Regions from separate parts of the Lentzea sp. NPDC058450 genome, predicted to be linked through region 4. Evidence: riboswitches for the same ligand, from Rfam matches in the RefSeq annotation. Region 4 holds a riboswitch; each other region holds the start of a gene.
What was found. A riboswitch is a leader RNA that binds a small molecule or an ion and turns the genes downstream of it on or off. The one in region 4 is predicted to bind cobalamin.
Positions count from the first base shown of each region.

Region 1: linked by a shared signal. The riboswitch ahead of ACFWNN_RS08360 (acyl-CoA thioesterase) and the one ahead of cobN (cobaltochelatase subunit CobN) in region 4 are both predicted to bind cobalamin.
Region 2: linked by a shared signal. The riboswitch ahead of ACFWNN_RS17645 (putative cobaltochelatase) and the one ahead of cobN (cobaltochelatase subunit CobN) in region 4 are both predicted to bind cobalamin.
Region 3: linked by a shared signal. The riboswitch ahead of ACFWNN_RS23410 (CbtB-domain containing protein) and the one ahead of cobN (cobaltochelatase subunit CobN) in region 4 are both predicted to bind cobalamin.

Region 1 covers NZ_JBHXLO010000004.1:40,175-47,469, reverse strand. Annotated here, with positions in the region: partial or broken gene ACFWNN_RS08370 (glycoside hydrolase family 3 protein) at 1-1,540, shown strand, start outside; gene ACFWNN_RS08365 (carbohydrate-binding protein) at 1,565-1,954, shown strand; cobalamin riboswitch at 2,014-2,377, shown strand; gene ACFWNN_RS08360 (acyl-CoA thioesterase) at 2,398-2,910, shown strand; partial or broken gene ACFWNN_RS08355 (glycosyltransferase 87 family protein) at 3,171-3,884, opposite strand; gene ACFWNN_RS08350 (response regulator) at 4,065-4,691, opposite strand; gene ACFWNN_RS08345 (sensor histidine kinase) at 4,688-5,707, opposite strand; gene ACFWNN_RS08340 (aspartate aminotransferase family protein) at 5,788-7,014, opposite strand; gene ACFWNN_RS08335 (LysR family transcriptional regulator) at 7,093-7,295, shown strand, end outside.
Region 2 covers NZ_JBHXLO010000010.1:43,166-50,460, reverse strand. Annotated here, with positions in the region: gene ACFWNN_RS17665 (hypothetical protein) at 1-110, shown strand, start outside; gene ACFWNN_RS17660 (zinc-binding alcohol dehydrogenase family protein) at 94-927, opposite strand; gene ACFWNN_RS17655 (helix-turn-helix domain-containing protein) at 1,009-1,515, shown strand; gene ACFWNN_RS17650 (threonine aldolase family protein) at 1,523-2,485, shown strand; cobalamin riboswitch at 2,514-2,648, shown strand; gene ACFWNN_RS17645 (putative cobaltochelatase) at 2,684-4,594, shown strand; gene cobO (cob(I)yrinic acid a,c-diamide adenosyltransferase) at 4,608-5,222, shown strand; gene ACFWNN_RS17635 (cobyrinate a,c-diamide synthase) at 5,680-7,056, shown strand; gene ACFWNN_RS17630 (SAM-dependent methyltransferase) at 7,087-7,295, shown strand, end outside.
Region 3 covers NZ_JBHXLO010000015.1:65,074-72,368, forward strand. Annotated here, with positions in the region: gene ACFWNN_RS23365 (RecB family exonuclease) at 1-488, shown strand, start outside; gene ACFWNN_RS23370 (thioesterase family protein) at 485-1,255, shown strand; gene ACFWNN_RS23375 (hypothetical protein) at 1,657-2,091, shown strand; gene ACFWNN_RS23380 (phosphoribosyltransferase) at 2,121-2,735, shown strand; gene ACFWNN_RS23385 (antibiotic biosynthesis monooxygenase family protein) at 2,696-3,007, opposite strand; gene hisG (ATP phosphoribosyltransferase) at 3,004-3,864, opposite strand; gene ACFWNN_RS23395 (phosphoribosyl-ATP diphosphatase) at 3,878-4,141, opposite strand; gene ACFWNN_RS23400 (RNA-guided endonuclease InsQ/TnpB family protein) at 4,267-5,472, opposite strand; gene ACFWNN_RS23405 ((2Fe-2S)-binding protein) at 5,558-6,208, shown strand; cobalamin riboswitch at 6,279-6,411, shown strand; gene ACFWNN_RS23410 (CbtB-domain containing protein) at 6,465-6,653, shown strand; gene ACFWNN_RS23415 (CbtA family protein) at 6,664-7,295, shown strand, end outside.
Region 4 covers NZ_JBHXLO010000008.1:272,229-279,523, reverse strand. Annotated here, with positions in the region: gene ACFWNN_RS16100 (MarR family transcriptional regulator) at 1-24, shown strand, start outside; gene ACFWNN_RS16095 (EF-hand domain-containing protein) at 154-666, shown strand; gene folE (GTP cyclohydrolase I FolE) at 654-1,202, opposite strand; gene ACFWNN_RS16085 (helix-turn-helix transcriptional regulator) at 1,257-1,931, shown strand; gene cobN (cobaltochelatase subunit CobN) at 1,892-5,458, opposite strand; cobalamin riboswitch at 5,493-5,628, opposite strand; gene ACFWNN_RS16075 (hypothetical protein) at 5,637-6,632, shown strand; gene ACFWNN_RS16070 (precorrin-8X methylmutase) at 6,629-7,249, shown strand; gene ACFWNN_RS16065 (precorrin-2 C(20)-methyltransferase) at 7,246-7,295, shown strand, end outside.

The sequences.
Region 1 (7,295 bases), on a different contig from region 4:
GTCGTGGGCCAACATGTACGACAACTTCCAGCGCGCGGCGATCGCCACCCCGCTGGGCATCCCGATGATCTACGGCGTGGACGCCGTGCACGGGCACAACAACGTCGTCGGCGCCACGATCTTCCCGCACAACATCGGCCTGGGCGCGACCCGCGACCCCGGTCTGGTGCAGCGGATCGGCCGCGCGACCGCCGAGGAGGTGTCGGGCACCGGCATCGACTGGGACTTCGCGCCGTGCCTGTGCGTCGCGCGCAACGACCGCTGGGGCCGCACCTACGAGTCGTTCGGTGAGACGCCGCAGGACGCCACCGCGATGACCACGATGATCACCGGTCTGCAGGGCTCGAAGCTGTCCGACCCCGGTTCGGTGCTCGCGACGGCCAAGCACTACATCGGCGACGGCGGCACGACCAACGGCACCGACCAGGGCAACACGCAGGTCAGCGAGGCCGAGCTGCGGGCGACACACCTGCCGCCGTTCCGCGACGCCATCGCCAAGGGCGTCGGCTCGGTGATGATCACCTACAGCAGCTGGAACGGCACGAAGCTGCACGGCCACAAGTACCTGATCACCGACGTGCTGAAGAACGAGCTCGGCTTCAGCGGCCTCGTCGTCTCGGACTGGAACGCCATCGACCAGATCGACGGCCAGCCCGGCTTCACCGCGGCCGAGGTGCGCGACTCGATCAACGCCGGCCTCGACATGATCATGGTGCCGACCGAGTGGCGGCAGTTCATCACCTACCTCAAGCAGGAGGTGCAGGCGGGCCGCGTGCCGATGTCGCGCATCGACGACGCCAACCGCCGCATCCTCACCAAGAAGTTCGAGCTCGGCCTGTTCGAGAAGCCGCTGACCGACCGCACCTACACGCCGACCGTCGGCAACGCCGCGCACCGCGCCCTGGCCCGTGAGGCCGTGCGCAAGTCGCAGGTGCTGCTGAAGAACCAGAACGGCGTGCTGCCGTTGTCCAAGACCGCGTCGAAGATCTTCGTGGCGGGCAAGAGCGCGGACAACATCGGCTACCAGAGCGGCGGCTGGACGATCTCGTGGCAGGGCGGCAGCGGCGCGGTGACGCCGGGAACCACTGTGCTGCAAGGCATCCGCGGCGCCGTGTCGACGTCCACGACGGTGACGTACAACCGCAACGGCACCGGCATCGACGGCACGTACAACGCCGCGATCGCCGTCATCGGTGAGACCCCGTACACCGAGGGCGCGGGCGACCGGCCCGGCGGCCTGGGCCTCGACGCCGAGGACATCGCGACGCTGAACACGTTGCGCGCCACCGGTGTCCCGGTCGTCGTGGTGCTCGTGTCCGGCCGCCCGCTGGACATCGCGGCGCAGCTGCCGCAGTGGACCGCGCTCGTCGCGGCCTGGCTGCCCGGCACCGAGGGCAACGGCGTCGCGGACGTGCTCTTCGGCGACTACAAGCCGACCGGCACGCTGCCGTTCACGTGGATGCAGAGCGCCTCGCAGCAGCCGATCAACGTCGGCGACGGCAAGGCACCGCTGTTCCCGTACGGCTTCGGCACGCAGTTCCCGGCCACGCAGAACGCCTACAACATCATCGGCGCCTCGTACTACGACGAGCAGCGCGGCACGCAGGTCGAGCGGTGCACCGACTCGGGCTGCGGCCAGAACGTCGGCTACCTGACGCCGGGCGACTACGTGGCCTACGCGGACGTCGACTTCGGTGCCACGCCGCCGACGTCGGTGACCACGCGCCTCGCGTCGGGCTCCACGGCGAACGGCACGCTGCAGTTCCGCCTCGACAGCCCGACCGGCCCGGTGGTCGCGACGGTGCCCGCGGCGAGCACGGGCGGCTGGCAGACGTGGACGAGCCGCACGGCCGCCGCGTCGGGTGCGACCGGCGTGCACCGGCTGTACCTGGTGGCGGCCGGCGGCACGGGCGGTGACCTGGCGAACGTGAACTGGTTCCAGTTCGCCCGCTAGTGACCTGCGCGAACGGGGGTCCCGGCCACGCGCCGGGGCCCCCGTTCGCGCGTGCGGGTTAGGCTGACCGGGCTGACGGTTCGCTCCCCGGCAACGGGAGCGAGGCAAGAGGGAACCCGGTGTGAGTCCGGGACTGCCCCGCAGCGGTGAGTGGGAACGAAAGCTGCCAGGAAGCACTGGGTGGTGCCGCGGCAGTCAGCCTTTGCCCCGTCTTCGGTGTTCAGACGGTCGCATCGGGGTACCGGCCCCACACCCCTGTACTGGTTGTACCGGGGTGTGGGGCCGGTGCCGCGAGGTGACCTGCTGAGCGCCGAAGACGCGGCGAAGGCTGACTGACGTGGCACCAGCCTGGGAAGCGGTGGCCGGTAGGAGCGAGCGGTACGCCCACGAGTCCGAAGACCTGCCGCCGGCGTTCCATCCGCACGCTCGCGAGGAGAGAGCTTGTGATTCACCCAGTGCTGCCCGGAAGGTCACCCGCCGAGTCGCGGCTGACGCTGTCGCAGATCATGGACAACAACGACACCAACCTGATGGGCACCGTCCACGGCGGGGTGCTGATGAAACTCGCCGACTCGCTGGCCGGGGTGGTGTCGGCCCGCCACTCCGAGGGTGCCGCGGTCACCGTGGCGATCGACGAGATGACGTTCCGGGTGCCGGTGCGCGTCGGTGACGTGCTGCACCTGCACGCCCAGGTCAACTGGGCGGGCGCGACCTCGATGGAGATCGGGGTCCGGGCGCTCGCCGACCGCTGGGACAGCACGGTCCCGGCGGTGCACGTGGCGTCGGCCTACATCGTGCTGGTGGCCGTCGACGAACTCGGCACGCCGCGAGGTGTGCCCCCGGTGGTGCCGGTGACGGACGAGGACCGGCGGCGCTTCGGCGAGGCCGAGATCCGGCGGGCCCACCGGCTCGCGCGGCGGGCGGCGATCGAGGACTCCCGCGCACTCAGCGCCTGATCGAGCGAACGCGGCCGGGTGAGCGCGCCCGGCCGCACCGCGCACCAGACCAGGAACGCGAGCGCGAGCCACACGTAGGTGTTGCCGACGACGTGCTGCCACCACGTCCACGCCAGTTCCTTGTCCCCCGCCGACGGCAACAGCCAGTGCGGTCCGACGGCGAACACCGCGGCCACCAAGATCCTCACCCTGCCGCGCAACAACATCAACGCGGGCGCGATCCACACCCAGTGGTGCGACCACGACACCGGCGAGATCAGCAGACCCGCCGCCGCCGTCGCCACGAGGGCCGTCAGGTCGTCCCGCAACCGGGGCAGCACCACGAGCGTCAACGCCAGCACCGCCGCCACCGCGACGAACCACGCGAACTCCGGCGCGCCGATCCGGACCAGCAAGCCGCGCACCGACTGGTTCGACGTGTAGGCGAGGCCGCCGACGCGTTCGGGGTCGAGCATCGCGTGCAGCCAGAACTGCCTCGCCTGGCCGGGCGCGAGCACGGCGCACGCCCCGAACGTCGCCACGGCGGTCAGGGCCGGCCGCCACCGCCCCCGGCACAGGAAGAACAGCACGAAGATCGCCGGGGTCAGCTTGATCGCCGCGGCCAGCCCGACGAGCATCCCCCGCGGCCAGAAGGTGCGCGGCAGCAGGCAGTCCAGCGCCACGAGACCGAGCAGCACCAGGTTGATCTGTCCCAGGTCGAGCGTGGTGCGCATCGGTTCGAGCACCAGGAACACCGCGATCAGACCGAACCCCGCCCACACCCGTGCGGCCACCGTGAACAACCCGATGCCCAGCACCGAGAACAGCAGTGCCGCCACGGCCAGCGGCAACGGCGTCAGGGCGCTGAACAGCGTCGCCGAGAACGGCGGGTAGGTGAACGGCAAACCCTTGTAGGCGTGGAAGTCAGCGGTGTACAGGCTGGTGCCGCCGAGCCACGCCTCGCCGCCCGCGAGGTAGACGCGGAGGTCGATCACGCCGGTGCCGAAGCTGCGCACGAGCACCCAGACGAGCAGGCCGAGAACTGTTGCGCCCCAGAGGTTCTTCACACCTCCGAACACTGCCGGGACGAGCCGCGGCGCCAGATCGGCCGGACAGCACCAAGATCATGGCCGTTCGGGCAACCGGACGCGAGGGGACTGGCCGGACGGCCATGGTCAGCCGGCCACCACGTGCGCGCGGAACGCCCACGCGACGATCTCCACGCGGTTGCGCGCACCGACCTTGGTCTGCACCGACGCGAGATAGGCCTTCACCGACGACACCGAGACCTTCATCAGAGGCGCGATCTCGTTGTTGCTCAATCCTTTCGCGACGTGCCGCACGACCTCCAGCTCGCGTTCGGTCAGCACCTGGGCGTCGGCGGAGGCGACCGGCGGCGTGGACCTGCGCAGCACCCGCAGCACGACCTGGGGCGAGACCAGGACGTCCCCGCGCGCCGCCGACCTGACCGCCTCGACCAGCAGCCCGGGGCTCGCGTCCTTCGTGAGGAACCCGCACGCACCGAGGTCCAGGGCCTTGTTCAGCACGTCGTCGCTGTCGAACGTCGTCACGACGACGACGCGGGTGTGCGGGGCGAGCTGCCGGGTGACCTCCAGGCCGTCCAGCCCGGGCATCCGCACGTCCACCAGGCACACGTCCGGCTCCAGCGCGCGGGCCTGCTGCACCGCGCTCACCCCGTCCGGCACGTCCGCAACGACGCCGATGTCCGGCTGCGCCTCCAGGATCAGCCGGAACCCGGCGCGCACCATGTCCTGGTCCTCGGCGATGAGCACGGAGATCACGCGCGCACCTCCAGCGGCAGCTCGGCGGTGACGAGCCAGCCGTCCCCCGTGGCGCCCGCGAAGAACCGCCCGCCCAGTTCACTCACCCGTTCCCGCATACCCACCAGCCCGAACCCGCCCGAGTGCGCCGGTCGCGTCCTGCCGTTGTCCACAACGGACAGCAGCACGGCGTCGGCGGTCGACCGCACCTCCACCTCCACGCTCGTCGCGTCGAAGGCGTGCTTGCGGACGTTGGTCAGCGCCTCCTGCACGATCCGCAGCACCGACCGACCCAGCTCCGGCCGCACCTCGGCCAGCTCGACGTGGGTGCGCACCGGCAGCCCGGACTTCTCCGCGAGCTGGTGCAGGTCGGCCGTCAGGTCGGTGGTCGCCGTCGCGGTTCCGTTGTCCCGCAACGTTCTCACCATCGCGCTCATCGCCCCCAACGCGTCCGTGCCACCCTCGACGATGCCCGGCAGCATCGCGCACGCCTTGTCCTTGTCCTGTGCCGCCACCACGAGAGCGGCCTGCGCCTGCACCAGCATGCCGGTGACGTGGTGCGCCACCACGTCGTGCAGTTCCCGGGCCATGTCGAGGCGCTCGTCGCGGCGAGCCTGGTCCTCCGCGGCGAGGGCCAGCGCCGCCCGCGACCGTTCCCGCAGACGCAACAGCAGGCCGGCGCCGACCATGACGAGGGTCAGGAACAGCACGAGCTGAAGGGCGTCCGAGCGGTTCAACGCCGGGTGCGGGCGGTAGAACGCGGAGTGTTCGACGACGGCCAGCAACACGAGGATCGACGGCACGGCGACCGACGCCCGTGACCGCCACGCGTGGGCGAACACGAGGACCAGCATCGCGGCCACCTCGACGATCACGACCAGCGGGTGGGTGAGCGACGTGTCGCCGACCCCGATGCCGCGGGTGTTGCTCAGGTGGATCGCCCGGTCGAAGCCGATGATCCGCCCGGTGACGACGAAGATCTCGACGCACAGCACGACGGTGAAGACGACCAGCAGGCCGCGACGCGATTCCCCCACGCGGTCGATCGTAGGAGGATCACCGGCCACCTGCCTCGGCTGACCGGCCGAGGAGGTGGCCAGATGGCCAGAACCACAGGTCAGGCGGCCGCGATCGCCTGGTCGAGGACCGCGATGCCCTCCCCCAGCTCGTCCTCGGTCGCCGTCAGCGGCGGAGCGATCCGGAACACCCCGCCCATCCCGGGGATCTGCACGATGTTCATGTGCAGCCCCAGCTCCAGGCACTTCTGCGTGATCGGGGCGCTCAGCGACTCGTCCGCGATCTCCAGCCCCACCAGCAACCCGCGCCCGCGCACGTCCGACACCAGCGAGTGCCGCGAGGCGATGTCGTCCAAACCGGACCGCAGGAACGCCCCGAGCTTCGCCGCCCGCTCGTCCAGCCGTTCCTCTTCGAGCACGTCCAGCACCGTGTTGCCGACGGCGGCGACCAACGGGTCCGACACGTGCGTGGTGAAGAAGAGATAGCCCCGGGCGTGCGCCTCCGCCTCGATCTCGTCGGACGTGATCACGGCCGCCAGCGGCAACCCGGCGCCCAGCGTCTTCGACAACGTCAGGATGTCCGGGACGACGCCGTCGCGTTCGAACGCGTACCAGGTGCCGGTGCGGCACAGGCCGGTCTGCGCCTCGTCGAAGATCAGCAGCATGCCGCGCTCACGACACTTCTGCTGCAACGCGGCGAAGTAGCCCAGCGGCGGTTCCAAGATGCCGCCAGAGCTGAGGATCGGCTCGACGATGCAGGCGGCCAGGGAGCCGACGGACTGGGCGTCGATCAGGTCGAACGCCAGGTCGAGCTGCGCCTGCCAGTCTCCGGACGGCGCGGGGATCGCGAAGTTGCCGGGGGTGGCGGGGCCGTAGCCCTTGCGGCCCGCGCTGTAGGTGGCGGCGGCCGCGGCGGCGGTCATGCCGTGCCAGGACCGCGCGAAGGCGACCACCTCGTGCTTGCCGGTGACGAGCTTGGCCATCCTCAGCGCGGCCTCGTTGGACTCGGCGCCCGTGGTCAGCAGCTGCACCTTGGACAACGACGGGGGCAGCGTGCCCGCCAGCCTCCGGGCCAGGTCCACGACCGGGCGGCTGAGCATGCCGCTGAACAGGTGGTCGAGGTTCGCGATCTGGCGTTGGACGGTCTCCACGATGCGCGGGTGCGAGTGGCCGAGGATCGCGCTCATCTGCCCGGACGTGAAGTCGAGGACGCGGCGGCCGTCCTCGGTGAACAGGTGACTTCCCGACGCGCTGTCGATGATCTCGCGCGTGAACGTTCCGCCGTAGCGGACGAGGTGGCGGTCGACGTCGTCCCAGAAGGTGTCCATGGCTCAAAACGCTAAAAGCAACCGAGCAACAGGTCCATCTCACAATCCCACGCTCGCTGTTCGGAAATACTGCACAGCATGACGCTCAACCCGTGGCGCCTGCGCCTGCTCAGCCAGCTCGACGCGCTGGGCACCGTGCGGGCCGTGGCCCAGGCCGCGAACCTGAGCGCGTCGAGCGTGTCCCAGCAGCTCGCGGTGCTGGAGAGCGAGACGCGCACGCAGCTGCTCGAACGGACCGGGCGGCGCGTCCGGCTCACCTCGGCCGGGCTGATCCTCGCCAG
Region 2 (7,295 bases), on a different contig from region 4:
TGCGGACGGTGGCTCGGCACGAGCCGTCGTTGCACCTGGTAGGGCCGAGGCCGGAGTGGCTGAACCTGCTGTCGTTCCGCGCGCCGAAGTCGGTCACGGTCGCGCGATGAGCTTGCCCCGCGTGGTGCGGGCTTCGAGCGCCTCGTGTGCCGCCGCGATCTCGTCCAGCCGGTAGACCTCGCCGAGGGACGGCCGGAGACCGAGCTTCAGCACCTCCTCCGGGGTCGTGTCGCGGGGGAGGCCCAGGACCGCGACGCCCTTGCGGAAGATGTCGCTCGCCGTCACGTCCAACGGCTCGCCACTGGCGTACCCGAACACGACCATGCGCCCGACACCGTCCTTGAGCAGCTCGAACGCGCGTCTCCCGACCTCGCCGCCGATCGACTCGAACACGACGTCGACCGGCTCCAGGTCGTCCCAGTCGTAGCCGAGACCGCCCTTGCTGGACGCGGCGAGCACGGTCGCGCCCGCCCGTTCCGCGAGTTGGACGAGCAGGGTGCCGACGCCGCCGGCCGCCGCCTCGACCAGCACCCGGTCGCCCGGCCGGATCCTCGCCGCCCTGGCCGCCGCGACCGCGGTGGTGCCCTGGAGCAGCAACGCCAGCGCCTCGTGGTCGCTCACGTCGTCGGGCACGTCGATCGGGTGCTCGATGACGGCCTTCGTGGCGTAGGCGCCGTCGCGTGGCACACCCATCACGCGGCGGCCTTCCGCTGTGGTACCAACGACTTCCGAGCCGAGCACCGCGGGCAGGCTCGGTCCCGGGTACCACGGGAAGAGCTCCCTGCCCTTGCCCCGGCGGATCACGGTCTCGCCGTAGTTGAGGCCGATCGCGGTGACGTCGACGAGCGTCTCGCCGACGGGGTCCGGCACCTCCTCGACCCGCAACACCCCGGGCCCGCCGAACTCGTGGAACCGCACTGCCTTCATCTCGCATCCCCTCGATAAGCGGACCGCCGGTCCGGTTGCTAATATACGGACCATCAGTCCGCTTGTGTCAAGGGAGAGCTCGTGGAACGTGCCGACGCCGCCCGCAACCGGGCCGCGATCCTCGCCGCCGCCACGCGGTTGATCGGTGAACGCGGCATCGACGCCGTGTCGGTCGACGACGTGGCGATCGCCGCCGGGGTCGGCAAGGGCACCGTGTTCCGCCGGTTCGGGGACAAGGCGGGCCTGGTCGGCGCCGTGGTGGACGAGACGGCCGCCTCGTGGATCCAGACCGCTTCGTTGGAGTGCCGCTCCGCCGGAGAGTTCGCCGGCACGCTCTTCGACCACGTGCTGGCGTCGTTGCCGCTGGTCATCGCCGTGGAACGGACGACGGTCCGCAGCTGCGAGGGCAACTTCGCGATCACGGTCGAGCGCCTGGCCCGGCTGGTCGGCTCGACGTTCAAAGCGCACACCGTGCTGGCAGTGCTGCGGGGTGAGCACATCGAGTTCCTGCTGGCCCAGGGCATGACGGCGGCGGAGATCCGGGTGGGGGTCATTTCGCTCGCCGACACGCTGGCGGCTGAGGTTTGATGCTGGGGTGTTGAACCGACAGCTCTCCGGAGTCCGCAAGAAGACGTTGCTGGAGTCGCTCGGCCCGGTGCCGGACGTCGACCCCGACCGCTACGGCGACGGCGGCCCGGTGGGCGCGCTGGAGGAGCGGGTCGCCGCGTTGCTGGGCACCGAGGCCGCGCTGTTCGTGCCGACCGGCACGATGGCGCAGCAGATCGCGTTGCGCTGCTGGGCGGACCGCACGCACAACCCGATCGTCGCGATGCACCCGCGAGCGCACCCGTTGAACCACGAGGACGACGCGCTGACCGTGCTGTCCGGGCTGCGGCCGATCAAGGTGCGCAACGACGACGTCGGCACGTGCCCCGAGCCGTTCGGGACGCTGCTGCTGGAGGTGCCGGACCGTGAGGCCGGGTTCGTCCTGCCGACCTGGGACGAGCTCGTGGCGGTGGTAGAGGCGGCCCGCGAACGGGACGCGGTCGTGCACCTCGACGGCGCGCGGCTGTGGGAGAGCACCTTCGGGCTGGGCAGGTCGTTGCCCGAGATCGCCGGCCTCTTCGACTCGGTCTACGTCTCGTTCTACAAGTCCCTCGAAGGCATTTCGGGCGCGGCGCTGGCGGGGAGCCACGACTTCGTCGAGCAGGCACGGGTCTGGCGGCACCGGTACGGCGGCATGGTGTTCCAGCAGTGGCCCGCCGCGTTGTCCGCGTTGCACGGCCTGGACACGGTGTTGCCTCGCCTGGGTTCGTACGTCGCGCACGCCAAGGTCGTCGCCGCCGCGATGGACCAGCCCGAACCTCACACGCACCAGTTCGCGCTGCATCTGCCCGGCGACCCGGCCAGGCTGAAGGAGGTGGGCGGGAAGTTCCTCGGCGGGTTCTGGCCGGACGGACCGCTCGCCAAGACCGAGGTGACCGTGGCCGGGCCCGCGCTGGAGTGGACGGCGGACGAGGTCAAGGCGGCGTGGACCGAGTTTCTGGAGTCGATCTAGCGACGTCGCTCACCTGGCTGTTGGACCCGGCCTTGCGAAATGCGACGATGCCGGGGCTGTGAGGGGAGTGCGAGGAAGCCGGTGTGACTCCGGCGCCGTCCCGCGACTGTGACCGGTTTTGGACGCCGGAAGTCAGGAACTCGTCCCCCTCTTCACCTGACCGCGGGCGTGGACACCCGAGGAAGGACTTCGCCGAGCATGTTCCCGTTTTCGGCTGTCGTCGGCCATGACGACCTCCGGCTCGCCCTGCTGCTGAACGCCGTGCACCCCGGCATCGGCGGCGTGCTCGTCCGAGGTGAGAAGGGGACCGCGAAGTCGACCATCGTGCGCGCCCTCGCCGCGTTGCTGCCCGAGCTCGACATCTCGGCCGGCTGCCGGTTCGGCTGCGCGCCGGGGACCGCCGACTGCCCCGACGCGCCCCACGACGGGGTGGAGCGACGGCCAGCGCGGCTGGTCGAACTGCCCGTCGGCGCGACCGAGGACCGGCTCGTCGGGTCGCTCGACCTGGAGAAGGCGCTGACCGAGGGCGTCCGGGCGTTCCAGCCCGGACTGCTGGCGGCCGCGCACCGGGGCGTGCTCTACGTCGACGAGGTCAACCTGCTGCACGACCACCTGGTCGACCTGCTGCTCGACGCCGCCGCGATGGGGCGCGCGCACGTCGAACGCGAGGGCGTGTCGGTGTCGCACCCGTCGCAGTTCCTGCTGGTCGGCACGATGAACCCCGAGGAGGGCGAGCTGCGGCCGCAGCTGCTCGACCGGTTCGGGCTGACCGTCGCGGTGAAGGCCGCGCGCGACGTGGCCGTGCGCACCGAGGTGATCCGCCGCCGGCTCGCCTACGAGGCCGACCCGGCCGGGTTCGCCGCGCGGTGGGCCGACGAGGACTCGCAGCTGAAGCAGCAGATCACCGACGCCCGGTCGCGGTTGGCCGGAGTGTCCCTTCCGGACGGTGAGCTGCGCCGGATCGCCGCCGTCTGCGCGGCTTTCGAGGTCGACGGCATGCGCGCGGACCTCGTGGTCGCCCGTGCCGCGATCGCCCACGCGGCGTGGCGGGGCGCCGGCGCCGTCGAGGAGACAGACGTCGAGACCGCCGTCCGGCTCGCGTTGCCGCACCGGCGCCGCCGCGACCCGTTCGACGAGCCCGGCATCGAGGAGCAGCAGCTCGAGGACGCGATGAAGCAGGCCGCCGAGCACGCTTCCGATCCTTCCGGCGACGAGGGCCCGGACGACGACGGTCCCGGCGGTGGCGAGCTGCCCGAACCCCAGGAAGGCCCGAAGGGCAACGGGAACGCACCGGCCGACCGTCCGGCACCGGAGCCCGCGCCCGCTTTCAAGGCGCGGCTGCTGGAGGTCCCCGGGGTCGGGGAAGGCGCGCCGGGCAAGCGTTCCCGCGCCCGTGCCCGCACCGGCCGGATCGTCCGCTCGTCCACAGTGGACGGAAACGGCCTGCACCTGGTCGACACGCTGGCGAACGCCGCGCCGCACCAGGCCGCGCGCGGCCGCACCGGTCCCGGGTTGGTGTTGACCGCCGCCGATCTGCGCAAGGCCGTGCGGGAGGGCAAGGAGTCGAACCTGGTGCTGTTCGTCGTCGACGTCTCCGGCTCGATGGCCGCGCAGAAGCGGATGTCGGCGGTGAGCGGCGCGGTGATCTCGTTGCTGCGCGACGCCTACCAGCGCCGGGACAAGGTGGGCGTGGTGACGTTCCGCGGGCAGACCGCCGAGGTCGCCCTGCCCCCGACGACGTCCGTCGACGCCGCGGCGACCCGGCTGAAGAAGATGCGCACCGGCGGCCGCACGCCGTTGGCCGACGGGCTTTTGAAGGCGCACCGCGTGCTGGAGATCGAACGGCTGCGGGACCCGCGGAAGCGGCCTCTGGTCGTGCTGCTGACGGACGGCCGGGCGACGTCGTCCGGCCTCGGCGGCGACCCGACCAAGGACGCCCTGAAGGCCGCCGGCCTGCTGGAGCAGACCGCCGTCGTGGTCGTCGACTGCGAACAGGGCCACGTGCGCCTGGGCCTGGCGGCGAAGATCGCGGACGCGCTGCAGGGCACCTGCGTGCGGCTCGACCAGCTGTCCGCCGACCACCTCGCCGGCGTCGTCCGGGCCGCGTGAAGGAGAAACCCCAGTGCCCCAAGGACAACCCACCGAGGTCCCGAAAGACGGCCTGACCACCCGGCAGCGCCGCAACCGCCCGTTGCTGATGCTGCACACCGGCGAGATGAAGGGGAAGTCGACGTCGGCGTTCGGCATGGCGCTGCGCGGCTGGAACCAGGGCTGGGACATCGGCGTGTTCCAGTTCGTGAAGTCCGCCAAGTGGAAGGTGGGCGAGGAGTCCGCGTTCAAGGCGCTCGGCCGGCTGCACGACGAGACCGGCGAGGGCGGCGCCGTCGAGTGGCACAAGATGGGCGAGGGCTGGTCCTGGACCCGCAAGCAGGGCACCGAGGACGACCACGCCTCCGCCGCCCGTGAGGGCTGGGCGGAGATCGCCCGCAGGCTGGCGTCGGAACGGCACGGGTTCTACGTGCTGGACGAGTTCACCTACCCGCTGCACTGGGGGTGGATCGACGTGGACGAGGTGGTGGACGCGCTGGTCAGCCGCCCCGGCCACCAGCACGTGGTGATCACCGGCCGGTACGCGCCGCAGCGGTTGGCCGACGCGGCGGACCTCGTGGTGGAGATGACGAAGGTCAAGCACCCGATGGACGCCGGGCAGAAGGGGCAGCGGGGGATCGAGTGGTGAGTGGGCTGTTCGCGAGGCTGGCTTCTGGGCGGTGTGGGGGCCGGGCTGTGAGTGGACCGTTCACGGCCTTCGCTTCCGAGCAGCGCGGGAGTTGGGTGGCGAACGGTCCGTTCACGGACCTGGCTTCCCAACAGCGCGGGAGCCGGATGGTGAGTGGACCGTTCGCGGACTTGGCTTCCGACTGGCGTGCGAGTCGGGTGGTGAGCGGTCCGTTCACGGACTTGGCTTCCCAACAGCGCGGGAGCCGGATGGTGAGTGGACCGTTCGCGGACTTGGCTTCCGACTGGCGTGCGAGTCGGGTGGTGAGCGGTCCGTTCACGGACTTGGCTTCCCAACAGCGCGGGAGCCGGATGGTGAGTGGACCGTTCGCGGACTTGGCTTCCGACCGGCGTGAGAGTCGAGTGGTGAGCGGTCCGTTCACCACCGCCCCGGCTTGCGGGCAGCGGGGTGCGCCGTGGTGAACCGGCTCGTCATCGCCGCCCCCGCGTCCGGCAGCGGCAAGACCACCGTCGCGACCGGGCTCATGGCCGCGTTGCGCCGCAACGGCTCGCGGGTCGCGCCGTTCAAGGTCGGCCCCGACTACATCGACCCCGGCTACCACTCCCTCGCGACCGGCCGCCCCGGCCGCAACCTCGACCCGGTCATGGTCGGCGAACACCGCATCCCGAGTCTGTTCGCGCACGGCGCCAAGGGCACCGACATCGCCGTGGTCGAGGGCGTGATGGGGTTGTTCGACGGCCGCATCGACACCGCCGGCATCGGCTCGACCGCGCACGTCGCCAAGCTGATCAACGCCCCCGTGCTGTTCGTCGTGGACGCGCGCGGGCAGAGCCGGTCGCTGGCCGCGTTGCTGCACGGGTTCCGCGGCTACGACCCGACGGTCCGGCTCGGCGGCGTGATCCTCAACCAGGTCGGGTCGGAACGGCACGAGCAGGTGCTGCGGTCGGCGTGCGACGAGGTGGGCCTCGACGTGCTCGGGGTGCTGCCGCGCGATCCGCAGTTCTCCTTGCCCTCACGGCACTTGGGGCTCGTGACGGCGGCCGAGCACGGTGCGGAGGCCGTCGCCGCGGTGGACGCGATCGCCGCCGCCGTGGCCAAGCACGTGGATCTCGACGCTGTCCGCCGGCTCGCGTCCTCGGTGCCCGCGATGGCCGTGGCGCAGTGGGAACCGCAGGTCGAACGCATCCCGGACGAGCCCGTGGTCGCGGTCGCCGGTGGTGCCGCGTTCACGTTCGGGTACGCCGAGCACGTCGAGGTGCTGAAGGCGGCGGGCGCGGCCGTGGCGGTGCTCGATCCGCTGCACGACGAGGAACTGCCGGAGGGCACGGCCGGGCTGGTGTTGCCGGGTGGGTTTCCGGAGCAGCACGCGGAAGCCCTGTCGGCCAACGCGAAGTTGCGCGCGGCGGTCGCTCGGTTCGCTCGATCGGGTGCGCCGGTGCACGCCGAGTGCGGAGGGTTGCTGTACCTCGCGCGGTCGCTCGACGGGCACCCGATGTGCGGCGTGCTCGACGCCGAGGGGTTCATGACACCGAAGTTGACCTTGGGTTATCGGGACGCGGTGGCGTCCGCGGGCTCGCCGCTGCACACCCCCGGCAGCCGCGTGACCGGCCACGAGTTCCACCGCACGCAGCTGTCCACACCGCACTCGGACCCGCCCGCGTGGCACTGGCGCGGCGTCGACTCACGGCCTGTCGCCGAGGGTTTCGCGGTGGGCGGCGTGCACGCGTCGTACCTCCACACGCACCCGGCCGGTGATCCGGAAGCGGTGGCCCGGTTCGTGCGGGCCTGCCACCCGTTCGTGGCCGGAGTGGCAGACGGTACGGTCAACGCTTAAGCCTCTCCCCAAACCCCCTGTGGAGCTGTCGTGACGACGACCGGTCGGGTCTCCTTCGTCGGCGCCGGTCCCGGTGCCGCCGACCTCATCACTCTCCGCGGCGCGCGCCGCATCGCGGAGGCCGACGTCGTCATCTGGGCTCCGAGCGCCGTGGACGTCGAGTGCGTTCGCGAGCACGCGCGTGCCGACGCGGACCTGGTCGACTTCTCGCGCGTCACGCAGGAGGAGATCACCGACCT
Region 3 (7,295 bases), on a different contig from region 4:
AACCGGAGTCGCGCGAACTGCTCGTCGAGTCCGAGCTGCCGTCCGGCGTGCTGCTGCGCGGCTACATCGACCGGGTGGACGTCGCCCCGACGGGTGAAATCCGGGTCGTGGACTACAAGACCGGCGCCGCGCCCCGCGAGATCGGCGAGGCGAAGGCGTTGTTCCAGATGAAGTTCTACGCCCTGGTGCTGTGGAAGCTGCGCGGCGTCGTGCCGCGCCAGTTGCGGCTCATGTACCTCGCCGACCGCCAGGCCCTCGCCTACCAGCCGGACGAGTCGGAGCTCGCGCGGTTCGAACGCACGCTGGACGCCATCTGGCAGGCCATCATGCGCGCCGCCCCGACCGGTGACTTCCGCCCCAACCCGAGCCGCCTGTGCGACTACTGCGACCACAAGGCGTTCTGCCCGGCGTTCGACGGCACCCCGCCGCCCTACCCGGGCTGGCCGGAGCCGGACGACACCGAGACCCTCCAGGACCGCGACCGATGACGGCCTTCTACCTGCCGCTGGACGACACCACGTTCCGCGCCACCGAGCACACCGTCGGCCCGTGGGGCCCGGACAGCCAGCACCTGGGCCCGCCCTCGGCGTTGCTGGTGCGCGCGTTGCTCGGCCTCGGCAACCCGTCGTCGGCGCTGGCCCGCGTCACGTTCGAGGTGCTGGGCCCGGTCCCGGTGGCGGACCTGACGGTGTCCACCTCGGTAGAACGCCCAGGCCGTTCCGTGGAACTGCTGGCAGCATCGCTGTCCTACAACGGCCGTGCAGTGCTGACGGCCCGTGCGTGGCGCATCGTCGCCGCGGACACCACCGCCGTAGCGGGAGGCGAAGTGCCTTTGCTGCCACCACCTTCCTCCGCCGTGCCGATGGAGATCCCCGAACACTGGGGAGGCGGCTACCTGGCGGCCGTCGAGTGGCTCTCCGTGTCCGGCGGCATCTTCACGCCGGGCGACGCCCAGGTGTGGGCCCGCCCGCGCGTAGCCGTGGTCGAGGGCTTCGAGCCCAGCCCGGAAGAGCGCCTGTTCTCCGTAGTGGACTCCGCGAGCGGCGTATCGTCCCGTGTGGACATTCGCAAGTGGTACGCCATCAACACAGACCTGACCGTCCACCTGCACCGCCGCCCGGCCGGCGAGTGGGTCGGCATGGACGCGCGCACCACCATCGGCCCGGACGGCGTGGGGCTCGCGACCAGCGTGGTGCACGACGCGGACGGCCCGGTGGGCACGACGGCACAGGCGTTGTTCGTCCGCGAGCGCTGAGTCACGGCGAGGGGATCCGCCGCACCCGCACCCGGCGGTGTGCCCGACAACGCTGACCAGGTCACGCGGTCCGACGCTCACCGCGAACCGGAACAGCGCCGACCGGCTTCCCCTGTCATCCGCTCCGAGTCAGGCTCGAACGCGATGTCGAGTTCGTCCGAGCCATGTCCTCGGGGCCGCCAGACGGAAGATCGGCGCAACCAGTCGGCGGAATTCACTCGACCGGAGCAGAACCATTCCACGTCAACAGATCCAGGCGTGCGGGTACCTCACAGGACGCAACGGGAGTCGCAGCGTCACCACCGTCCACAAAGCCACGACACCCCGCGATCAACCATCCCTCGGCCGGGTTCTACCGCCGCACTCGCGCGGACAGCGAGGGTGGGGAGCGGGGAGGACACATGGCGAGGAAGAACCGCAGGAAGAGAGCCACGTCGTACCTGGTCTTCATCGGGGTCTTCGCGGTCTTCTGCGTCGTCGCGCTCAACCGCGAGAACTACTGGCGTGCCGCGGTGTTCGGTGTCGCCGCGCTGTGCTGGATCGTCGCCGCACGGTTTCCCGTCAAGTGTGCGGTGACAACAAGACAAGGCCTGTCGTGCCGCAACGGCGCCAACGGCGTGCTGTTCGGGTGCAGCCAGGCCGGCCACACGTGGATCAAGTTCCGCGCCCACTTCGGCCGGCACGAACGCGTCCGCGCCGCCGCTGCCCCGGCGAGGACGGCCGCGGTGAGCATCGCCGAGCCGGGGCGGGCCACCGTCCTGTTCTGGCTCACCGTCGTCGCCACGAGCGCGGGTTTCATCTCGATGACCACGGACGTCATCGGCCTGTTCGAGTGACCGCGAGAGGGCGTAGCGTCAGCGGGACTGTGAAGAGGTTCGCGAACCGGCAGGAAGCGGGCCGCGCCCTCGCCGCGCGACTCGCCGAACAGCCCTGGCACGACCCGCTCGTCCTCGGCCTCCCGAGAGGCGGCGTCCCAGTCGCCAAGGAGATCGCGACCCACCTGAACGCCGAACTGGACGTCGTCGTCGCCCGCAAGATCGGCGCGCCGGGCCACCCCGAGTACGGCGTCGGCGCCGTCACGGCCGACAGCGAGCCGATCTACGACCCCAGAGTGCTCCGGGCCCTGAACCTCACCGAGGAACAACTGGGTCACAAGGCCGACGAGGAACGCGAAGAAGCCAGAAGAAGAACGGCGCTCTACCGCGGCGACAGACCGCTGACCATCGCTGGCCGCGACGTCATCCTGGTCGACGACGGCCTGGCGACCGGTGTCACCGCCAGAGCGGCGCTCCACCACATCGCGGGTCACGGCCCGGGCAGCGTCACCCTGGCCGTCCCGGTGGCCGCGAGGGACGCGGTCGAGACGTTCCGGACGCCGGTGGTCGCCCTCCTCACGCCGAGGCACTTCCAGGCCGTGAGCCGCTGGTACGACAGCTTCGATCAGACCACGGACGACGAGGTGCTCAGGGCGCTCTCGTAGTGCGACACCACGGGGAACGGCGAGTAGAAGCGGTGCAGCAGCTCCGACCACCGCGCATAGGTCGGCCCCTGCCGGAACCCCACCGTGTGGTCCTCGACCGAGTCCCACCGCACGAGCAGCAGGTACCGCGCCGGCGTCTCCAGGCAGCGCAGCAGTTCGAGACCGCGGAAGCCCGGCGAGGCGGAGATCAGCTCCCGCGCCTCGCCGAACGCCCACTCGAAGTCCTGCTCGGCACCCGGCAGGACGTCGAGCAGGGCGTGCTCCGTGATCACAGGCGGCAGAACCTGATGTCCGAGGCCAGCACGGCCTTGGCACCGATCGCCGCGAGCGCGTCCATCACGTTGTTCGCTTCCTTGCGCGACACCATCGCCCGCACGGCCGCCCAGTCCGGGTTGGCCAGCGGCGCGACCGTCGGCGACTCGAGGCCCGGCGTCAGCGCGATGGCGTCGTCCAGGATCGAGCGCGGGCAGTCGTAGTCGAGCATCAGGTACTGCTGCGCGAACACGACACCCTGCAGACGGGCGGTGAGCTGCTTCTTCGCCGCCGTGAGCTCGGAGCCGTTGCGGTGGATCAGCACGGCCTCGGACTCGCAGATCGGCTCGCCGAACGGCACCAGGTCGTGCTGGCGCAGCGTGCGGCCGGAGCCCACCACGTCGGCGATCAGGTCGGCCACGCCGAGCTGGATCGAGATCTCCACGGCGCCGTCGAGGCGGATCACCTTCGCGGTGATGCCGCGGGCCTTGAGGTCGCGGCCCACGAGCTTCGGGTACGCCGTGGCGAGGCGCTTGCCCTCCAGGTCGGAGACCTTCCAGTCGGTGCCGCGAGGCCCCGCGTACCGGAAGGTCGACGAGCCGAAGCCCAGCGCCAGCAACTCCTCGACGGAGGAGCCGTTGTCGTCGGCGCCCGAGTCGGCGGCCAGGTCCCGGCCGGTGATGCCGAGGTCGAGGTCACCGGACGCCACGTAGATCGCGATGTCCTTGGGGCGCAGGAAGAAGAACTCGACGTCGTTGTTGTTGTCGAGCACGGTCAGGTCACGCGGCTCGTGCCGCTGCCGGTAGCCGGCCTCGGTGAGCATGGCGGAGGCGCGTTCAGCGAGCGCGCCCTTGTTCGGGACTGCTACGCGCAGCATGTGGAAGTCTCTTTCAGAGGTACTTGTAGACGTCTTCGAGGGTGAGCCCACGGCCCAGCATGAGCACCTGGAGGCGGTAGAGCAGCTGCGAGATCTCTTCGGAGAGCTTCTCGTCGGACTCGTACTCGGCGGCGATCCAGACCTCGCCGGCCTCCTCCAGGACCTTCTTGCCCTGCGCATGGACCCCGGCCTCAAGCGCTGCGACGGTGCCGGAACCCTCCGGCTTGGTGGCGGCTCGTTCGGTCAGTTCAGCGAACAGGGAATCGAAGGTCTTCACGGCACGACATCCTCCCATCCCGCGGACCCCCGTCCACACCGCGGTCGCATCTGTCCCAGGCCGTGGACTTGACTTTCTCCCCAGCTGCAACTGAGGAGCCCCGCCCGACTCACGTCGGACACCATTCAGGTGTGTCTCACGACACAGGATTCCTGCTTCTCCGCCGACCGCGGAAGGGCGGGCCCTCGCCGTCTCACATCAGCTCCACAGGCATCGCCCGAGTCGCCTCGGGCTACGGCTCGACCAGCCGCAAGGATGTTCTTCGCCGCGTTCAGGTCCCGGTCGTGCCGGGTGCGGCAGATCGGACACGTCCAGTGCCGAATGGACAGACCCAACTCGGCCAGCAGATGTCCACAGGCTGAACAGGTCTTGCTGCTCGGGTACCAGCGATCGACGACCACGAGCGTCCGCCCTGCGCGATGCGCCTTGTACTCCAGCATCGCCCGGAACTCACCCCACGCCACGTCGCTGATCGCACGGGCCATCCGCCTGCTCCGAACCATGTTCGCGACAGCGAGATCCTCGATCGCGATGAAATCAGCGCTGCGGACGATGCGACTGCTGGTGCGGTGCAAGAAATCGCGGCGAGCGTTGCCGACCTTGCGATGCGCGACAGCAACTCTTCGCTTTGCTTTGACGCGATTGTTGGAGCCTCGCTGCGTCCTGGCCAGACGCCGCTGGTGACGAGCGAGGTTGCGCGCCTTGCGTTCCAGACACCGGGGATTGGCGATTCGCTGACCGTCGCTCGTGACGATGAAGTCCTTGACGCCGAGGTCCAGGCCGATCATGTGACCGGTGACCGGCAGCGGTTCGGGATCACTGGTGTCCACTGTGAACGTGACGTACCAACGCTGATCGGCTTCTCGTGCGACCACGATCATGGTGGGTGCGAGTCCGCTCAAATTCACTCGATCGAACGACCACACGAAACGCATCGGACCCGTTGTCTTGGCCAGGTGCAGCTCCCCGGCGCGCATGCGGAACGCGGACCGGGTGAAGTGCGCCGACTGCCGACCGTTGCGCGACTTGAAGCGCGGGAACTTCGCGCGCCCGGCGAAGAAGTTCCGACAGGCCGTGTACTGGTGGCGAAGCGTCTGCTGAAGAGGCACGCAGGACACTTCCGACAAGAAGGACAAGTCGTCGCTGCGCTTCCAAGCAGTCAGCGCGGCATCGGTCTCCCGGTACGAGGTGCTCTTGCCCTCGGTGCGGTAGCGAGTCGACCTCTCGGCAAGAGTCTTGTTCCACGCCAGGCGCACGCAGCCAAACGTGCGGTTGAGCATCGCGATCTGATCGGGGTCCGGGTAGGCCCGGCAGCGGTACGCCGTCCTCACAGCGCCAAGCCAGCCGATTGAAATCGCCCCGATTCGGGCCCTCTCCCACCTTCCGGGAAGATTCCACCCCGTAGCGTGAACTTCCGTGTCTGAGTTCGCCGAGGTTCTCGAAGCGCTGCGCCGGGTGCGCGGGATCAACCCGTTCTTCGCCCTCGACGTGGGCCGTCCGGACGAGTCGTGGCTGCCGGGAACGGCGCTGCTCGACGGTCCCGCGCTCAAGACCACCATCGACGCCATCGCGGTCCGCTACCGCGCCGAGGAGCCGAGGGTCGCGGCGAGCCTGTTCTTCCTCAGTTACACGGCCCGGTTGCTCAGCCCGCTCACGGCCGCGAACCTCCCGATCGACGTCCGGCCGGAGAACCTCTGGTGGCAGCACCACCCGCAGAACGGCCTGAGCGTCCGCATCGACGCACCGAGACTGGGCCCGCCGGCCGCCGCGGCGCTCGAACCGGTCGTGGCGGCGATCCAGGCGGTGACGCCGGTGGCGAGCGGGTTGTTGTGGGGCAACGCGATGTCGAACGTCGCGGGCGCGCTCAAAATGGTCGTGCGCGCACACATGCTCACCGCGGAGGAAGCGGAAGAACGGGGCGAACGGCTCATGAGCGCACCGCCGTTCGAACAGGCGGGAGAATTTCTGTCCTTTCCCGGCGAGCTCGGGTTCCGGCGCCGGTCGTGTTGTCTCTACTACCGCGTTGCCGCAGGTGGGAAGTGTGGTGACTGTCCACTCGTGAAGTGAGGAACGCAACAACTCTTATGGCCGGTTGTGCTTAACCGCCGGCTCAACTTACGGTGCACGCGCCGCAGTGACGGGAAGCCGGTGTGAATCCGGCGCGGTCCTCGCCACTGTGACCGGGAAGCGATCCCCGCCGAGCACGTCACTGGTCCCCGCCGGGACTGGGAAGACGCGGGGGCAGCGTTGATCCGGGAGTCAGGAGACCGGCTGCGGCGCCGCTAGGAGAGTTGACCTTCCACGAGGTATGGAGGAGCCCGTCATGACGAGCCCCGCAGCAAGCCTGTCCGCCGTCCGCGTGCCCAAATGGGCCTTCGCCGTCTCACTGCTCGGCCTGATCGTCACGTACCTGGTCCTGCAGGAGAACGGCCTCGCGCTCGGCGCGGGTTCCGAGTTGCTGCACGAGTTCTTCCACGACGGCCGTCACGCCCTCGGCGTCCCCTGCCACTAGATCCACGCAGATGACGACGACGTACAAGTCCATCGCACTACGCGGAGCAGCGGCCGGCGCCATCGCCGGTGTCGCCTCCGCACTGGTGCAGTTGCTGGTGACCGAGATCCCGATCCGGGCCGCGCTCGCGGTCGAGGAGGCTCGCGCACCCGCCGGCGAAGAGGCCGGCCACTCCCACGGCGGCGAGGAGGAACTCGTCAGCCGCGGCGCCCAGGTCGTGGGCGGCATGCTCGGCGTGGTGATCGTCGGCATCGCGGTCGGCCTGGTGTTCGCCACGGCCTACGCGCTGTCGAAGCGCTGGTTCACCGACCGCACGCCGTTCAGCCGCAGCTTCGCCTTCGGTGCCGCGGTCTTCGGCGCCGTGGCACTGCTGCCGTGGATCAAGTACCCGGCCAACCCGCCCGCCGTGGGCGACCCGGAGACGGTGAACTACCGCACCGCGCTCTACCTCGGCGTGGTGGTGGCCGGCCTGCTGATCGTGTGGGGCGCGAGCTGGCTCGCCGAGCAGCTGCGCGCGCAGTCCCAGCCCGTGCGCACGACGGCGGTGCTGCTCGCGGTCGTCGCGGCCACGGCCGTGGTGCTGCTCGCGTTCCCGGCCCCGCCGGACACGATCCCCGCGGACATGCCGGTGAACGTGCTGTG
Region 4 (7,295 bases):
CTCGCCGACGCCGTCGAGGCGTGACGCGCGACATCGGAAGGACCGTTCGCCGCGAGGAAGCGGCGAACCCCGGTGATGTCGCACATTCGTGAATGGTTCGGACCCGTTCGGCCGATGGTTGGATTGCGCCTTTCGGCCCTATCGTCCTGTCGCATGGCGAGCGAATTTCAGCGCAGCAAGGTGGTTCTGGTCTTCGGGGCCATGGACGTCACCGAGGACGGCTACCTGACCGAGGAGGACTTCCGGCTGCTCGCGCGGCGCTGGTCGGCGTTGCGCGGCAGCGACGAGAAGCTGCTGACCACGGTGATGCTGGGCTGGTGGGAGACCCTCCAGCAGGCCGCGGGTTCGGACCGGGTGACGCTGGACGACGTGCTGAGCGTCGTGGACGTGTTGCCGCACAACATCGAACCCGTGCTGGGCACGGCCGACGCGATGTTCGGCGTCGTCGACTCCGACAACGACGACTTCGTCTCCGAGGACGAGTACCGGGTGATGATCGAGGCGTGGCTCGGCCACGAGGGCACCACCGACTTCGCTGTGCTGGACCTCGACGGTGACGGCAGGCTGTCGCGCGCCGAGTTCGCCACGCTGTGGGCCGAGTTCTGGGCGGGCGACGACGCGGACGCGCCCGGCTCGTACGTGTTCGGCCCGGTTCAGGCGGCCTGAACGAGGGTGAAGAACTCCTGACGTGACGCGGGGTTCTCCCGCAGCACGCCCTTCAGCGCGGACGTGACCGTGCGGGAGCCGTTGACCCGCACGCCGCGCAACGCCATGCACATGTGCTCGGCCTCGATGACGACGCCGACTCCCAGGGGCTGCAACTGGTCCTGCAACCAGTCGGCGACCTGCTTGGTGAGCCGCTCCTGCACCTGGAGGTCCCGGGCGAACATCTCCACGACCCTGGCGAGCTTCGACAGCCCCAGGATCCGTTCGCCCGGCAGGTAACCGACGTGCGCGACGCCGTGGAACGGCAGCATGTGGTGCTCGCACAACGACTGCACCGGGATGCTGCGGGCGAGCACGAGTTCGTCGTAGCCCTCGTCGTTGGGGAACGTCGTCATGGTGAACTCGCGGGGCGTCAGCATCTCCGCGTAGGCGTGCGCGACCCGGCGGGGAGTGTCCGCGAGGTGCACCGAGTACGGGTCCTTGCCGAGTGCCTTGAGCAGGTCCGTTACCGCCCGCTGCGCCGCTTCGACGTCCATGCCGTCACGGTAGATCTGCTTTCCGAATTTAGTCAACAAGAGTAGTTTTTAGAGATGCCTGATCCCGTCGCCGCCGTCGCGGCCCTGGACGAACCGAACCGGCGCAGGCTCTACGACCTCGTGGCCGCCGCCACGTCTCCCATCAGCAAGGACGAGGCCGCGCAGGCCGTCGACCTGCCCCGCACGACGGCCGCGTTCCACCTCGACAAACTGGTGGAGATGGGCTTGCTCACAGTGGTCCACGAGCGCCGCACCGGACGGTCCGGGCCGGGCGCCGGGCGTCCCGCGAAGCTCTACCGGCGGTCGGACGAGCACATCGAGGTGTCCTTGCCGGACCGTCGCTACGAGGCCGCGAGCCACCTGCTGACGGACGCGGTGGTGGAGTCCGAGCAGACCGGTGAGCCGGCGCGGGTGATCCTGAACCGGCGGGCCTACGAGTGGGGTGCCGATGCCGCGGACCCGTCGGACGGCGTGGTGGAGGCGTTGGCGCGCTTGGGTTTCGAGCCACGGGTCGAGGGAACGTCGATCCTGCTGCGGAACTGCCCGTTCCACAGCCTGGCGCACCGGCACACCGAGTTGGTGTGCGGCATGAACCTCTGCCTCGTCAGCGGCCTGCTCGACGGGATCGAGGCGCACGGCGTCACCGCCCGCCTCGCCCCGTCGTCAGGCCACTGCTGCGTCCGGGTCGATCAGGCGCCGTCCTCCAGGTCGCCCTCGGTCTCCAGGTAGGCCGCCCGCAGCGCGTCCAGAGTGGACTCCTCCGGGTGCTCCCACATCTTGCGCTCGGCCGCCTCCAGCAGGCGTTCCGCGATGCCGTGCAACGCCCACGGGTTCGACGTCTGCATGAACTTGCGGGTCTCCGGGTCGAGCACGTACGTCTCGGTGAGCTTCTCGTACATCCAGTCGGCGACGACCCCGGTCGTGGCGTCGTAGCCGAAGAGGTACTCGACGGTGGCCTGGAGCTCGAACGCGCCCTTGTAGCCGTGGTTGCGCATCGCCCCGACCCAGCGCGGGTTCACCACGCGGGCGCGGAAGATCCGCGACGTCTCCTCGGTCAGCGTGCGGGTGCGGACGGCCTCGGGGCGCGTGCTGTCACCGACGTACGCGGCGGGTGCCTTGCCCGTCAACGCCTTCACCATCGTGACCATGCCGCCGTGGTACTGGAAGTAGTCGTCCGAGTCGGCGATGTCGTGCTCGCGGGTGTCGATGTTCTTGGCCGCCACCGCGATCCGGCGGTAGGCCGACTCCATGTCCGCCCGCGCGGCGATGCCGTCGACGCCGCGGCCGTAGGCGTAGCCGCCCCACACCGCGTAGACCTCGGCGATGTCGGACGAGTCGCGCCAGTTGCGGCTGTCGATCAACGGCAGCACGCCGGCACCGTACGCGCCCGGCTTGGAACCGAAGACGCGCAACGTGGCGCGGCGCTCGTCGCCGTGCTCTTCGAGGTCCTTGAGCATGTGCGCGCGCACGAAGTTCTGCTCGGCCGGTTCGTCCAGCGCGGCCACCAGCTGCACGGCATCGTCCAACATGGACACGACGTGCGGGAAGGCGTCCCGGAAGAAGCCGGAGATGCGGATCGTGACGTCGACGCGCGGGCGCTCCAGCTCGTCGAGCGGGACGACCTCGAGCCCGGTGACGCGGCGGGACTGGTCGTCCCACACCGGCCGGACGCCGAGCAGCGCGAACACCTCGGCGATGTCGTCGCCGGCGGTGCGCATCGCGGACGTGCCCCAGACCGACAGGCCGACCGAGGGCGGCCACTCACCGTCGTTCTCGTCGCGGTACCGGGCGAGCAGCGAGTCGGCCATCGCCTGGCCGGTCTCCCACGCGAGCCGCGACGGGATGGCCTTCGGGTCGACCGAGTAGAAGTTGCGGCCGGTCGGCAGCACGTTCACCAGGCCGCGCAACGGAGAACCCGACGGGCCCGCCGGGATGTAGCCGCCGTCCAGCGCGTGCAGGACGTTCGTCATCTCGTCGGTGGTGCGGGCCAACCGGGGCACGACCTCGACGGCCGCGAACTCCAGGATCTTCTGGACGTCCTCCGACTCGTGCAGACCCGCTGCGGCGGCACGGTCCCAGCCCGCGTCCTCCATCGCCTGGACGAGCCCGCGAGCCTCTTCCTCAACCGCGTCAACGTCTTCGCGGCCCGTGGTCGTGAGCCCGAGCGCCTCCCGCAGGCCGGGCAGTGCCGCGACCTGGCCGCCCCACATCTGCCGTGCCTGGAGCATGGCGAGCACAAGGTTGACGCGAACGCTGCCGGTCGGCGCCTCGCCGAGGATGTGCAGGCCGTCGCGGATCTGGACGTCCTTGACCTCGCACAGCCAGCCGTCGACGTGCAGGATGAACTCGTCGAACTCCGCGTCGTGCGGCCGGTCCTCCATGCCGAGGTCGTGGTCGAGCTTCGCGGCCTTGATCAGCGTCCAGATCTGCGCGCGGATCGCCGGCACCTTGGCCGGGTCCATCGCGGAGATGTTCCCGTACTCGTCCAGCAACTGCTCCAGGCGCGCGATGTCGCCGTAGCTGTCGGCGCGGGCCATCGGCGGCACGAGGTGGTCGACCAGCGTGGCGTGCGCGCGGCGCTTGGCCTGAGTGCCCTCGCCCGGGTCGTTGACGAGGAACGGGTAGATCAGCGGCAGGTCGCCGAGCGCCGCGTCCGTGCCGCAGGACGCCGACATGCCGACGGTCTTGCCGGGCAACCACTCCAGGTTGCCGTGCTTGCCGACGTGCACGACCGCGTCCGCGCCGAAGTTCGACTCGACCCACCGGTACGCCGCGAGGTAGTGGTGCGACGGCGGCAGGTCCGGGTCGTGGTAGATCGCGATGGGGTTCTCGCCGAACCCGCGCGGCGGCTGCACGATCACCGCGACGTTGCCGGACCGCAGCGCGGCCAGCACGATCTCGCCGTCCTTGGACTTCGAGTGGTCGACGAAGAGCGTGCCGGGCGCCTCGCCCCAGTGCTCCTGCATCGACTCGCGGAAGTCGTCCGGCAGCGTCTCGTAGAACTCGCGGTAGTCGGCCGCGGCGATGCGGATCGGGTTGCTCTCGAACTGCTCCTGCGTGAGCCAGTCGGCGTCCTGGCCGCCGGCCGCGATCAACGCGTGGATGAGCTTGTCGCCGTCGAGCTCGTCGACGCCCGGCAGCTCGTCGCCGATGTCGTACCCGTGCTCCCGCATGGCCTTCAGCAGCCGGACGGTCGACGCGGGGGTGTCGAGGCCGACGGCGTTGCCGATGCGCGAGTGCTTCGTCGGGTACGCCGACAGCATCACGACGATCTTGCGTTCGGCGACGGGGATGTGCCTGAGCCTGCCGTGCCGCACCGCGATGCCCGCGACGCGCAGCGCCCGTTCCGGGTCGGCGACGTAGACGGTGAGCCCGTCCTCGTCGATCTCCTTGAAGGAGAACGGAACCGTGATGATCCGGCCGTCGAACTCCGGGATCGCGACCTGGGTCGCGGTGTCCAAAGGAGACAGTCCGTCGTCGTTCTCGTCCCACGTCTCGCGGCTGGAGGTGAGGCACAGCCCTTGCAGGATCGGCACGTCCAGCGCGGCGAGCGCGCCGACGTCCCAAGCGTCGTCGTCGCCACCGGCGGACGCCTTGGCGGGGTTCGTGCCGCCCGCCGCGAGCACCGTGACGACCAGCGCGTCAGCCTTGCGCAGCGTGTCGAGCAGCTCGGGTTCGGCGGTCCTGAGCGACGAGCAGTACACGAGCAGGGCCTTGCCGCCCTTGGCCTCGATGGCGTCGCACAGGGCGTGCACGAACGCCGTGTTCCCGGCGACGTGGTGCGCGCGGTAGTAGAGCACCGCGACCGTGGGACCTTCGGCCTTCGTCTCCTCCCGCTCCAGCACACCCCACGTGGGGGTGGCGGCGGGGGCCGCGAAGCCGTGGCCGGTCAGCAGCACGGTGTCGGAGAGGAACTTGTGCAGCTCGGTGAGGTTCGCCGGACCGCCGTGCGCGAGGTAGAGGTGCGCCTCCGCGCACACGCCACCGGGCACCGTCGACAGCTCCATGAGCGCCGCGTCGGGCTGCATCTCACCGCCGAGCACGACCACGGGCAGCCCACAGGCGAGCAGCCAGTCGAGCCCTTCCTCCCACATCCTGCGGCCACCGAGGATGCGCACGAGCACCAGCTCGACGCCCTCCACGAGCCCGGGAAGGTCGTCGACGGTCGTGCGCGCGGGGTTGCCGAGCCGGTACTCGGCACCGCTCGCACGCGCCGACAGCAGGTCGGTGTCGGAGGTCGACAGCAGCAGGATCACGCAGGCTCCATCCCTCGTGGGGTCCTCGCCCCAGGTTGCGGGTGACGGCCGAAGCGGAGTTCCTGACTCCCAGCGTCGTGCACTGGTCACAGTGGCGGGACCGCGCCGGATTCACACCGGCTTCCTCCTGCGCTTCGTCGTTCGGGCTCACCCTAACCGGCGGGTTACAGTCCGACCTATGCGTAGTCACCCGGATGCCTGCCCCGGCGCCGTCGAGCTGCACGCCGCGGCCGACGGCGGGCTGGCGCGCATCCGGGTGCCGGGCGGCACCCTTTCCGCTACTCAGTGGGACGTGGTCCGGGAGGCCGCCGCAGAGCTGGGTTCGGGTGCCGTCGAGCTGACCTCGCGGGCGAACCTCCAGATCAGGGGCCTGGCGGACGGCGTGGAGCTGGGTGCGCGCCTGGCTGCGGCGGGGCTGCTGCCGTCGGCCACGCACGAGCGGATGCGCAACATCATCGCGGCGCCGTTGGAGGACAACCAGCCGCTGGTCGACGCTCTGGACTCGGCACTGTGCGCGGACGCCTCGCTGGCAGACCTGCCGGGCCGCTTCCTGCTGACGGTGGGTGCCGCGGCGAGTGGGCTCGGCGGGGACTTCGGGCTGGTCAGCGTCTCCCCTGGCGTCTTCGCCCTGCTGCTCGCGGGCCAGGACACCGGCGTCCGCGTGACCGATCCCGTGGACGCCGTGGTGTCCGCCGCCCGCCTCTTCCAGCAGTGGCGCGGCTCGGCCTGGCGCCTGTCCGAAGTGGACGACGGTGTGCGAAAGATCACCGCCCACTTCGGCACTTCGGACGCCCCGCGCATCACCCCGGCTGTGACCCCTGTCGCACCTTCACCGTTGACCCCGGGCGTCCCACTCGGCCGCCTCGACGCGACCCAACTCCCCGGCACCGCCCTGCGCCTGACCCCGTGGCGCAGCCTGGTCGTGCCGGCTGGCACCGACGTCTCCGGCCTCATCACCGACCCGCGCTCCCCCTGGCACGGCGTCAGCGCCTGCACCGGCCGCCCCGGCTGCGCCAAATCGCTCTCCGATGTCCGAGCCGACGCGCGCGCGTGGCTCGGCACCCCGCACTCCCGCCCTGTGCACTGGTCGGGCTGTGCCCGCCGCTGCGGCCGCCCGGCGGGCGAAGTGATCGAGTTCGTCGCGACCGGCGACGGCTACGAGGAGATCCGTTGACGCAGTACATCAAGGACGGGGCGGAGATCTACCGCCAGTCCTTCGCCACCATCCGCGCGGAGTCGGACCTCACCGGGTTCCCCGACGACGTCGCCCAGGTCGTCGTCCGCATGATCCACGCGTGCGGCATGACCGACCTGCCCGCCGACGTCGCGTTCTCGCCCAACGTCGTTCGCGACGCCCGCACCGCCCTGCGCAGCGGCGCGCCGATCCTGTGCGACGCCAACATGGTCGCGTCCGGTGTGACCCGCCGACGGCTGCCCAAAGACAACGAAGTCCTGTGCTACCTGCAGGATCCGCGCACACCGGCCCGAGCGCAGGCCATCGGCAACACGCGCAGTGCCGCCGCACTCGAGCTCCTGCAGGACCGGTTCGGCGGCGCGGTGATCGCGATCGGCAACGCGCCCACGGCGTTGTTCCACCTCCTCGACCTGATCGCCGCCGGGGCACCTCGGCCGGCCGCGATCCTCGGCATCCCGGTCGGGTTCATCGGGGCCGCGGAGTCCAAGGAAGCTTTGGCCGCAACGGATCTGGAGCACCTCGTGGTGCGCGGACGGCGCGGCGGCAGTGCCATGACGGCGGCGGCCATCAACGCGATCGCGAGCGAGGAAGAGTGACGGGCAAACTTTACGGCGTCGGCCTGGGTCCGGGCGACCCCGAACT